One region of the Leptothrix cholodnii SP-6 genome, then DNA from elsewhere that is predicted to be linked to it. Evidence: riboswitches for the same ligand, from Rfam matches in the RefSeq annotation. Region 1 holds a riboswitch; each other region holds the start of a gene.
What was found. Region 1 has a riboswitch for glycine ahead of LCHO_RS11880 (D-amino acid dehydrogenase). Riboswitches for the same ligand answer to the same signal wherever they lie in the genome.

Region 2: another riboswitch for glycine. It lies ahead of gcvT (glycine cleavage system aminomethyltransferase GcvT); the one in region 1 lies ahead of LCHO_RS11880 (D-amino acid dehydrogenase).
Region 3: another riboswitch for glycine. It lies ahead of LCHO_RS16680 (branched-chain amino acid ABC transporter substrate-binding protein); the one in region 1 lies ahead of LCHO_RS11880 (D-amino acid dehydrogenase).

The regions. Positions count from the first base shown of each region.
Region 1 covers NC_010524.1:2,585,288-2,588,553, forward strand. The annotation lists gene LCHO_RS11875 (M20 aminoacylase family protein) at 1-908, shown strand, start outside; glycine riboswitch at 1,013-1,120, shown strand; gene LCHO_RS11880 (D-amino acid dehydrogenase) at 1,183-2,469, shown strand; one part of gene LCHO_RS11890 (IS3 family transposase) at 2,709-2,979, shown strand; one part of gene LCHO_RS11890 (IS3 family transposase) at 2,979-3,266, shown strand, end outside.
Region 2 covers NC_010524.1:1,657,458-1,660,723, forward strand. The annotation lists gene gcvH (glycine cleavage system protein GcvH) at 1-121, opposite strand, end outside; gene gcvT (glycine cleavage system aminomethyltransferase GcvT) at 223-1,347, opposite strand; glycine riboswitch at 1,406-1,527, opposite strand; glycine riboswitch at 1,538-1,652, opposite strand; gene LCHO_RS07785 (recombination-associated protein RdgC) at 1,687-2,700, opposite strand; gene LCHO_RS07790 (metallophosphoesterase family protein) at 2,883-3,266, shown strand, end outside.
Region 3 covers NC_010524.1:3,721,594-3,724,859, reverse strand. The annotation lists gene LCHO_RS16685 (TerC family protein) at 1-59, shown strand, start outside; gene LCHO_RS16680 (branched-chain amino acid ABC transporter substrate-binding protein) at 174-1,316, opposite strand; glycine riboswitch at 1,348-1,440, opposite strand; gene LCHO_RS16675 (LysR family transcriptional regulator) at 1,576-2,451, opposite strand; gene LCHO_RS16670 (alpha/beta fold hydrolase) at 2,608-3,266, shown strand, end outside.

The DNA.
Region 1 (3,266 bases):
CGGGCCTGATGCACGCCTGCGGCCACGACGGCCACACCGCGATGCTGCTGGCCGCTGCCCGTCAGCTGGCCGAACACGGCCGCTTCAACGGCACGCTGAACCTGATCTTCCAGCCCGCCGAAGAGGGTGGCGGCGGCGCGCTGCGCATGATGGAAGACGGGCTGTTCGAGCGTTACCCGTGCGACGCGATCTTCGCGATGCACAACATGCCCGGCGTGCCGCAGGGTCGTCTGGTGCTGCGCGAAGGCGCGGCGATGGCATCGAGCGACTACGCCACCATCACGCTCGACGGCATCGGCGGCCACGGCGCGATGCCGCACCGCGCGGCCGACCCGATCGTGGCGGCGGCCGGCATCGTGATGGCGCTGCAGAGCATCGTCTCGCGCAACGTCGACCCGCTGCAGATGGCGGTGGTCACGGTGGGTGCGCTGCATGCGGGCAAGGCCAACAACGTGATCCCGGCCAGCGCCACGCTGGAGCTGAGTGTGCGTGCGCTCGACCGCGAGGTGCGCGTGCTGCTGGCGCAGCGCATCAAGGCGCTGGTGGCCGCGCAGGCCCAGAGCTACGGCGTCACCGCCCGCATCGACTGGCGGCCGGGTTACGCGGTGCTGGTCAACAGCGCGGCGGAAACCGCCTTCGCACGCGAGGTGGCGATCGACCTGGTCGGCGCCGACCGCGTCACGCAACAAGGCCCGGCGCTGAGCGGCAGCGAGGATTTCGCCTTCATGCTCGAACGCGTGCCGGGCAGCTACCTGCTGATCGGCAACGGCGATGGCGCGAGCCCGGGTGCCTGCATGGTGCACAACCCCGGCTACGACTTCGACGACGCCAACATCGCCATCGGCGCGGCCTACTGGGTGGCGCTGACCGAACGATTCCTGTCGATCCCTGAGAACAGCGAGGGCTGATCGAAAGCCCTAGACTCACGACCCTGCAGGAGAGTGCCGCGTCGATGACGCGGCCACCGAAGGCGCAAACTCCCATGAACGCTCAGGTCCAACACTGCACACACACCACGCCGTCTGGAGAGACGTCACGCCCGTGACGCACCGAAGGAGCAAGGCCCCGGCACAGCGCCGCGCGGCTGAAACTCTCAGGTATCAAGGACAGGGGGAGCGGCAAACGCACGGCCCGATGGCATCGAAGCCACGGTGTCGTGCGGCCGATCCTGGAGCACAGCTCATGAAAGTCCTCGTCCTCGGCGCCGGCCTGCTCGGCGTTACCTCGGCCTATTTCCTGCGCCAGCAAGGTCACGACGTCACCGTCGTCGACCGCCAGGCCACGCCCGCATCCGAGACCAGCTTCGCCAACGGCGGCCAGATCTCGGTCAGCCACGCCGAACCCTGGGCCAACCCGAGCGCACCGCTGAAGGTGCTGCAATGGCTGGGCAAGGAAGACGCGCCGCTGCTGTTTCGCCTGCGCGCCGACGCCCGCCAGTGGCGCTGGGTGCTGCAGTTCCTGCGCGAATGTACGCCCGGGCGCACGCGCCACAACATCGAGCAGATCGTCAAGCTCGGCACCTACAGCCGCGACACGCTGCAGCAGCTGCGGCGTGACATCGGCGTGGCCTACGACGAGCGCACGCAGGGCATCCTGCACTTCTACACCAGCCAGAAAGAGTTCGACGGCGCCGAGGCCCCGGCCGCGCAGATGCGCGAACTGGGCTGTGACCGGCGCGTGATCTCGGCCGACGAAGCCGTGCGCATCGAGCCCGCGCTGGCGGCGATCCGCGCGCAACTGGCCGGCGCCACCTACACGGCGGAAGACGAATCCGGCGATGCCAACCGCTTCGCCCGCGAACTGGTCAAACACTGCCAGGCCGACGGCGTGCAGTTCCTGATGAGCCACACCGTGACTGCGCTGCGCGAGGTGGGCGGGCAGATCGACCACGTCGAGGCGACCGACGCCGAAGGCCGTTTCCAGCGCCTGCGCGCCGACGCCTACGTGCTGGCGATGGGCAGCCTGTCGCCGCTCTACGCGCGTCCGCTGGGCATCGAGCTGCCGATCTACCCGGCCAAGGGCTACTCGGTGACGATGCCGGTCAAGGACGCCGCCAAGGCGCACCAGGTCTCGCTGACCGACGACGAATACAAGCTGGTGTTCTCGCGCCTGACCACGCCCGGCGTGGACGGCCAGCCCGGCACCGACCGCCTGCGCATCGCCGGCACGGCCGAGTTGAACGGCTATGACCGCGACCTGAACCGGGTGCGCTGCGAGGCCATCGTGCGCCGCACCGAGGAGCTGTTCCCCGGCGCCGGTGACACCGCGCAGGCGCAGTTCTGGACCGGCCTGCGCCCGGCCACGCCGAGCAACGTGCCGATCATCGGCCGCAGCAAGCTGCGCAACCTGTTCCTCAACACGGGCCACGGCACGCTGGGCTGGACGCACTCGTGCGGCTCGGGCAAGAGCATCGCCCGCATCGTCAGCGGGCTGGCGCCGGAGATCGATTTCGCGTTTGCCGGCGCCTGAGGACCGGCTTGGGCCGGCGGCCCGGCTCGGCACTGCGCGTGACCGAATCGGGTCCATTTCCGATTTCCGTCATCGCCAAACAGAAAGCCCGCGAACCATGACGGTGGCGGGCTTGCTTCCTGTGAACGGGGTTCCAGAAGGAAATCGATCACGGGTTCTTGTCGCTGGGTTACGGGCTCCCTGTCATGGTCTAATTTTCCCGGACACCTCGATAGGTGGAATCCACCTGGACGAGGAACATGAGCAAGAGAGAACGAAGGACATTCAACGCGGAATTCAAGCTGCAAGTGGTGCAGATGATTCGCGAGCAGGGCTTGAGCGTGGGCGACGTCTGCCGCGACATGAAGCTCGGCGAGACGGCCGTGCGGCGATGGCTGGCGCAAGCCGATGAAGAGGCTGCAGGCCGCCCCGGCATTGGCAAACCGCTCACCGCCGAGCAGCAACGCATCCGCCAGCTTGAGGCCGAGAACAAGCAACTGCGCGGCGACGTCGACATCTTAAAAAAAGCATCGGCCTTCTTTGCCCGCGAGCTTCGATGAGCTACCAGTTCGTCGAGCAACTGCACAAGAAGGCCGTCACCGTCGAGCGTCTATGCCGCGTGCTGGGCGTCAGCCGTTCGGGCTACTACGGTGCCCGTCAGCGCGCCAAGCTCGCGCCCAAGGCCTGCTTGGTCAGCACGCAATTGAAGGCCGAGTTCGCCGCCAGCGGCCGCGTCTATGGCAGCCGTCGCCTGTGCGCAGTGCTGCGCGCTCGGGGGCTGGGCATCGGGCGCCACCGGGTGCGACGTTTGATGCGCG
Region 2 (3,266 bases), 930 kb from region 1:
GCAGGTCGACGAACACGACGTCGCCGAGCGCGTCCTGCGCGTGCACGGTGATGCCGACCACCGCGGCGGCGGGGTTGGCGGCGTCGATCCATTCATGGTCGGGGGTGAACTGGAAAGGCATGGAAAAGGCTCCTGGAGGCAAAGTGGATTCCCGGCCTGGCGGCCGTCGGGAAAGGGGTTCGGATCAGGCGGGTCGTGAGCACCGGCCCGCCAAGGCGGCGCTCAACCCCGGAAGTATCGGTGCGGCGCAAACGGCAGCGGCACCACTTTCATCGGCAGGCGCTTGCCACGCACTTCGGCGTACATCAGGTTGCCCGGCCCGGCGTGGTTGGTGGCCACGTAGGCCATCGCGATCGGCTGGTTGACGCTCGGCCCGGTGGTGCCGCTGGTCACGGTGCCGAGCTTGTGGCTGCCGTGGTTGTCGACCAGCGTGGCGCCCTCGCGCACCGGCGCGCGCTCCAGCCCGACCAGGCCGACACGTTTGTGCGACGGGCCCTGCGCCAGCTGGCCCTCGATGACCTTGGCGCCCGGATAACCGCCGGCACGCGCGCCACCGGGGCGGCGCACCTTCTGGATCGCCCAGGTCAGGCCGGCTTCGACCGGCGTGGTGCTGGCGTGGATGTCGTGGCCGTACAGGCACAGGCCGGCTTCGAGCCGCAGGGTGTCACGCGCGCCCAGGCCGGCGGGCTGCACCTCGGGCTGCGCCAGCAGGCTGCGCGCCAGCGCGACCGCGTGGGTGGCGGGCACCGAGATCTCGAAGCCGTCCTCGCCGGTGTAGCCCGAGCGGGTCACGAAACAGTCGGCGCCGGCCAGCGCGAAGTGGCCGCCGCTCATGAAGGTCAGGCCCGCCACGCCGGCGTTCAGGCGCGCCAGCGCCGTCACGGCCTGCGGGCCTTGCAGCGCCAGCAGGGCGTGGTCGGGCATCGGCACGATCTGGCAGCGGTGGCCGATGTGGGTGATCAGGTGGCGGATGTCGGCCGCCTTGCAGCCGGCGTTGACGACCAGGAACAGGTCGTCCTCGCGGCGCGTGATCATCAGGTCGTCGAGCAGGCCGCCGGCCTCGTTGGTGAAGAAGGCGTAACGCTGCTTGCCGATCGCCAGATCGACCACGTCGACCGGCACCAGGCTCTCGAGCGCACGGTCGGCATCGCTGCCGATCAGCCGCACCTGGCCCATGTGCGAGACGTCGAACAGCGCCGCGCCGCTGCGGCACTGGCGGTGTTCGGCCAGGATGCCGCCGGGGTAGTTGACCGGCATGGCGTAGCCGGCGAACGGCACCATGCGTGCGCCGAGTTCGAGGTGCAGTTCGTGCAGCGGGGTTTGCAGCAGGGCGGTGTCAGCGGACATGAGATTTCTCCGAGGGCAGGGACGGGGGCGCCATCCGTTGTCCACCGTTGCCGGTGGTGTTGCCCTCGCTGTCCGCTTTACCTGAGAGATTGACGGTAGGCGGCTGTGTCGCCCTTCCGCTTGCCCCTTCGGTGGACTGCCGCGATACCGCAGCGGCAGCCTCTCTCCAGTGAGGTGACGTTCCTTTCAGGAACGTTTGCCAGTCCTTTTGCCTGAGCGTTCGAGGCGGTGCGCTCACACCGCTTCTGCGCCTTCGGCGGCCGACGGCCCGTGTCACGGGTGCGGCTCTCTCCTAGCAAAATAAAGTGTAGCCCAGCCGCCGGCTGCGCGGCCGGCCGATCACCACGGCGGATCGTCGCCCACCGGGCCGGCGTCGGTCGCCGACGTGAACGCAGCGGGCGGCGCCACGGTCTTCGGCGCCGTGGCCAAGGCCGGCACACCGTCATCGGCCATCTGCCCCGGCTGCTGCTCGCCGCCCAGCGCCTCGATCAGGTCCGGGATCAGCCGCACCAGCTCGCCGGTGGCGATGGCCGCATCGGCGTCGAAGGCCTCGTCGCGGCTGGCCTGCGGCTGGCCTTCGTAGACGCCGTCCAGGAACTCGAGCTTCTTGACCTGCATCGCGTCCGTCAGCACGAACGAGACCCGGCCCTTCCACGTCAGCGCCAGGCGCGTCGGGCGCTTGCCGAGCTGGATGTGGGCGCGCACCTCGTCGGTGTCGAGCGGGTGGCGGGCGTAGCGCACCACCGATTTCATCTCGTCGGCCGACTTCAGCTCGCACTCGCGGTCGACGCTGAACTCGGCCGGCGGCTCGCCGCTGAGCAGCCAGTCGGCCATTGCCGCGGCCGGCGACAGCGCGGTGTGCAGCGGCTCGACCGCCAGGCCGGGCAGGCCCTTGGTCAGCAGGCTGATGACCTCGTCGGCCTTGCCGGCGCTGGCGGTGTCGACCATCACCAGGCGCTGCTCGGGCGCGATCCAGACCGGCAGCGACATCTGCCTGGTGAAGGCCTGCGGCAGCAGTTCCAGCATGGCCTGGTCCTTGAGCTCCTTGCGCTGCTTCTTGCCGGGCTTGCGGCCGGTATCGGCCTCGATGCGCTGCGCCATCTCGTCGCAGCGGCGCTTGACCACCGCGCCGGGCAGCATCTTCTGCTCGATCATCAGCCGCATCAGCCAGTGGCCGCCGATGATCTCCAGCAGCGGCCCGTGGGCCTCGCCACGCGGGGGCACCCAGCCCAGCGAGACCGGCTGGCTGGCGCCGCAGGGCACGAAACACTGGGCGACCAGCGCCTCTTCGGCCTGCACGGCATCGGCCGCCGGCAGGGCGGCCAGGCGGTGGATCAACAGATTCTTGAACACGTGTTTCCTTGATCGATGGCCCGTGGCCGCCGGGCTTCGTGGGCGTGGCGGCCCGGGCCGGGCTGGGCGGGGGGCGATGGTAGCGGGCAGGTTGCGGTCAGGTCGGGGGCCGGCCGGGCGCGCCGGGTCGGTGGCCGTCTTGCACAACAATGCGCAGCTCGAACAAGTTGGGGGGAGACACCGTGCGATTCATCCATGCAGCCGACATCCATCTGGACAGCCCGCTGGTCGGCCTGGCGGCCTACCAGGACGCGCCGGTCGAGACCCTGCGCACGGCCACCCGCGATGCCTTCGACAACCTCGTCGGCGAGGCCATCGCCGAGCAGGTCGACTTCATGGTCATCGCCGGCGACCTCTACGACGGCGGCTGGAAGGACTTCAACACCGGCATCTTCTTCGTCGCCCAGATGGGCCGGCTCAAGGCGGCCGGCATCCCGGTCTACCTGCTGCTGGGCAACCACGACGCCGAGAGCGAGATGACCAAGCGCCTGGCGCTGCCCGACAACGTGCACAGGTTTCCGGTCGGCAAGGCTGCGACCTTCCGCCTGCCGGAGCTGCGCGTGGCG
Region 3 (3,266 bases), 1.1 Mb from region 1:
GTGTGCTGGTGTCGCTGTGGAAAACCCGCAGGCAGCCCGCTGTTGTCGAGCCTGCATGACGCCGCCGCGGCCTTGCGTGACGAGCGAGTGTCGATGCAGGTCCTCGTGCAAGCCCACGGTTCAGATCCGTCCATTCGAGCGGCCGGCTGAGCCGGACCTGTGGCAGCCCCGTGTCAGCGAACGATGCCGAGTTCCTCGCGCTGGCCACCCTTGAAGGTGTAGAGCGTCAGCGCACCGTTCCTGATGTCGCCCTTTTCGTCGAACGCGATGGTGCCGGTGACGCCGGGGTAGCTGATCTTCTGCAGCTCCGGCAGGTACTTGGCCGGGTCGGCAGACTTCGCCTTGACCATTGCCTCGACCATCACCTTGGTTGCGTCGTAGGTGTAGGGCGAGTAGATCTGGACCTCGGCGCCGAACTTCTTCTTGAAGTCGGCCTTGAACTTGTCGAACGCCGGCCGCTGCGCCGCGTCGACGCCGCCGGCGATCGCGCAGACGACCTGGCCGTCGGTCATCTGGCCCGAGGCGAGCTTGGGCAGCTCGCCGGTGCAGACGCCGTCGCCGCCGACGAACTTCGCCCGGATGCCGAGCTGCTTCATCTGCCGCAGCATCGGGCCGGCGACCCCGTCCATGCCACCGTAGAAGATGACGTCGGGCTTGGCCGCCTTGATGCCGGTCAGGATGCTGGTGAAGTCGGTCGACTTGTCGCTGGTGAACTCGCGCTTGGCGATCGTCGCGCCGGCGGCCTTGGCGGCTTTCTCGAACTCGCTGGCCACGCCCTGGCCGTAGGCGGTGCGGTCGTCGATGACCGCGATGGTCTTCGCCTTCAGCGTCTGCACCGCGTAGCGGCCGAGTGCACCGCCGAGCTGGGCGTCGTCGGCCACCATCCGGAACGTCGTCTTGAAGCCCTGGCGGGTGTACTGCGGGTTCGTCACCGACGGCGCGATCTGCGCGATGCCGGCGTCGGCATAGATCCGCGCCGCGGGAATCGCGGTGCCCGAGTTCAGGTGGCCGACGACGCCGTTGACCTTGTTGTCGACGAGCTTCTGCGCGGCGGCAGTACCCTGCTTCGGGTCGCCGGCGTCGTCCTCGGCGAGCAGCTCGAAGCGGGCCGGACGGCCGCCGATCTGCACGCCCTTGGCGTTCAGTTCCTCGATCGCCATCCGCACGCCGTTCTCGTTGTCATGCCCGAGGTGCGCGGCGGGGCCGCTGAGCGCGGCGACGTGGCCGATCTTGACGACGAGGGGCTGCGCTGCGTGCGCGGACAGGGCGAAACAGGCTGCGGCGATGCAGCCCAGGCGCAATGAGGTGGTGGTCATGAAATCTCGTTTGGCAACTCTGCAGAGTTCATCCACGGCATCGGTCCGTTTGCCTGAGAGTTTCCGGGGCGGTTGCTCCTTCGGCGCCGCGCGGGTGGCACGCGGACTCTCCCGATGCCGCTCGGGCTCGTGGCCGGCAAGGCGGTCGGCGGGTGACCTCGGCCTTGCGGTGAAGCTGGCAATTGTGCCCGATGCTCGGGTTAACCCGCATCGACGTCGTCAGGTCATCACGGTTTCTTCAAGCGCCGGTCCCCACGTCCTACCCCCTCACCACCGCCAGAAACGCCGCCAACACCGGCGACCCATCCCCGCGCCGGTGGATGCAGCTCAGCTCGATGTCCTTCAGATACGAACATTCGAGCGGCCGGTAGGCCACGCCCGGCAGGCGCAGGCTCTCGCTGCTGGCGGTGGTGATGCACGCACCAAAACCCCCCGCCACCAGCGCGATGGCGGTCAGCACGTCTTCCACCTCCTGCTCCACCAGCAGCGGCGTGCCCTCGCGCGCAAACGCCTGCATCACCTGCTGCGCCAGGCCGGGCAGCGGCAGGTTGGGGTAGAGGATCAGCGGCTCGCCGGCCAGGTCGGGGATGGACACGCTGGCCTGTGCGCACAGCCGGTGCGTGTCGGGCAGCGCCACGCGCATGCGCTCGCGCAGCACGGTCTCGATCACCAGATCGGGCTCGGGCGGCACCAGGCGGTTGAAGCCGACGCTGATGCGGCGCTCGCGCAAGGCGTCGAGCTGCTCGGCCTTGGTCATCGTGTGCAGCACGATGCGCACCTCGGGCCGCTGGGCGTGGAAACGCGCCAGCAGCCGCGGGATGACGTCGAGCACGCCCGACCCGAACAGGCCGACGTCGAGCCGGCCGATTACGCCCTGGCCGGCGGCGCGGGTGCGCTCGCGGGCGCGCTGCGCCAGCGTCAGCAGGTTGGGCACCTCGTCGAGCAGGGTCTGGCCGGCTTCGGTCAGCTCCACGCCCTTGGGGGTGCGGATGAACAGCGCCGTGCCCAGCTCGGCTTCGAGCGCGTGGATCTGGCGCGTCAGCGGCGGCTGCGCCATGTGCAGGCGCTCGGCGGCGCGGCCGATGTGGCGCTCCTCGGCCACGGCGAGGAAATAGCGCATCTGCTTGAGGTCCATCGGCGGGCTTCGGCGGGTGGTCTAACTCGATACCTTTATGGTATCGAGATCGCAATATTCGGTATTGGACAGTATGGCTCGCGCTGCCTATCGTTGCGACCGTCAGACCTCATCGCCAGGTCTCCGTAGCCCAACGATCACGAGGAGGCTCACCGCATGAGCCAGCAGCAGAGCCCCACCGCCGCCAACCCCGAAATCGGCCAGCGCATCCGCACCGGCGCGTTTCACAGCAACGTGCACGACCTCGGCCGCGCTCACCCTGGCCAGCCGCCGGTGCTGCTGATCCACGGTTCCGGGCCGGGTGTCAGCGCCTGGGCCAACTGGCGGCTGGTGATGCCGGTGTTGGCCCAGGATCGGCGTGTGATCGCGCCCGACATGGTCGGCTTCGGCTACAGCGACCGGCCCGAAGGCATCACCTATTCGATGGACACCTGGGTGCAGCAGGCCATCGACCTGCTCGACGCGCTCGACCTGCCGCAGGTCGATCTGATCGGCAACAGCTTCGGCGGCGCGCTGGCGCTGGCGCTGGCGATCCGCGCGCCGCAGCGAGTGCGCCGGCTGGTGCTGATGGGCTCGGTCGGCGTGCCCTTCGAGCTGACGCCGGGGCTGGACGCCGCCTGGGGCTACCAGCCCTCGATCGAGGCGATGCGGCACCTGCTCGACACCTTTGCCTTCAGCCGCAAGCTGGTCACCGACGAGCTGGCGCAGCTGCGTTACCAGGCCAGCATCCGGCCCGGTTTCCAGGAATCGTTTTCTGCGATGTTCCCGGCGCCGCGCCAGCAGTGGGTCGACGCGATGGCCAGCCCCGAGGCGGC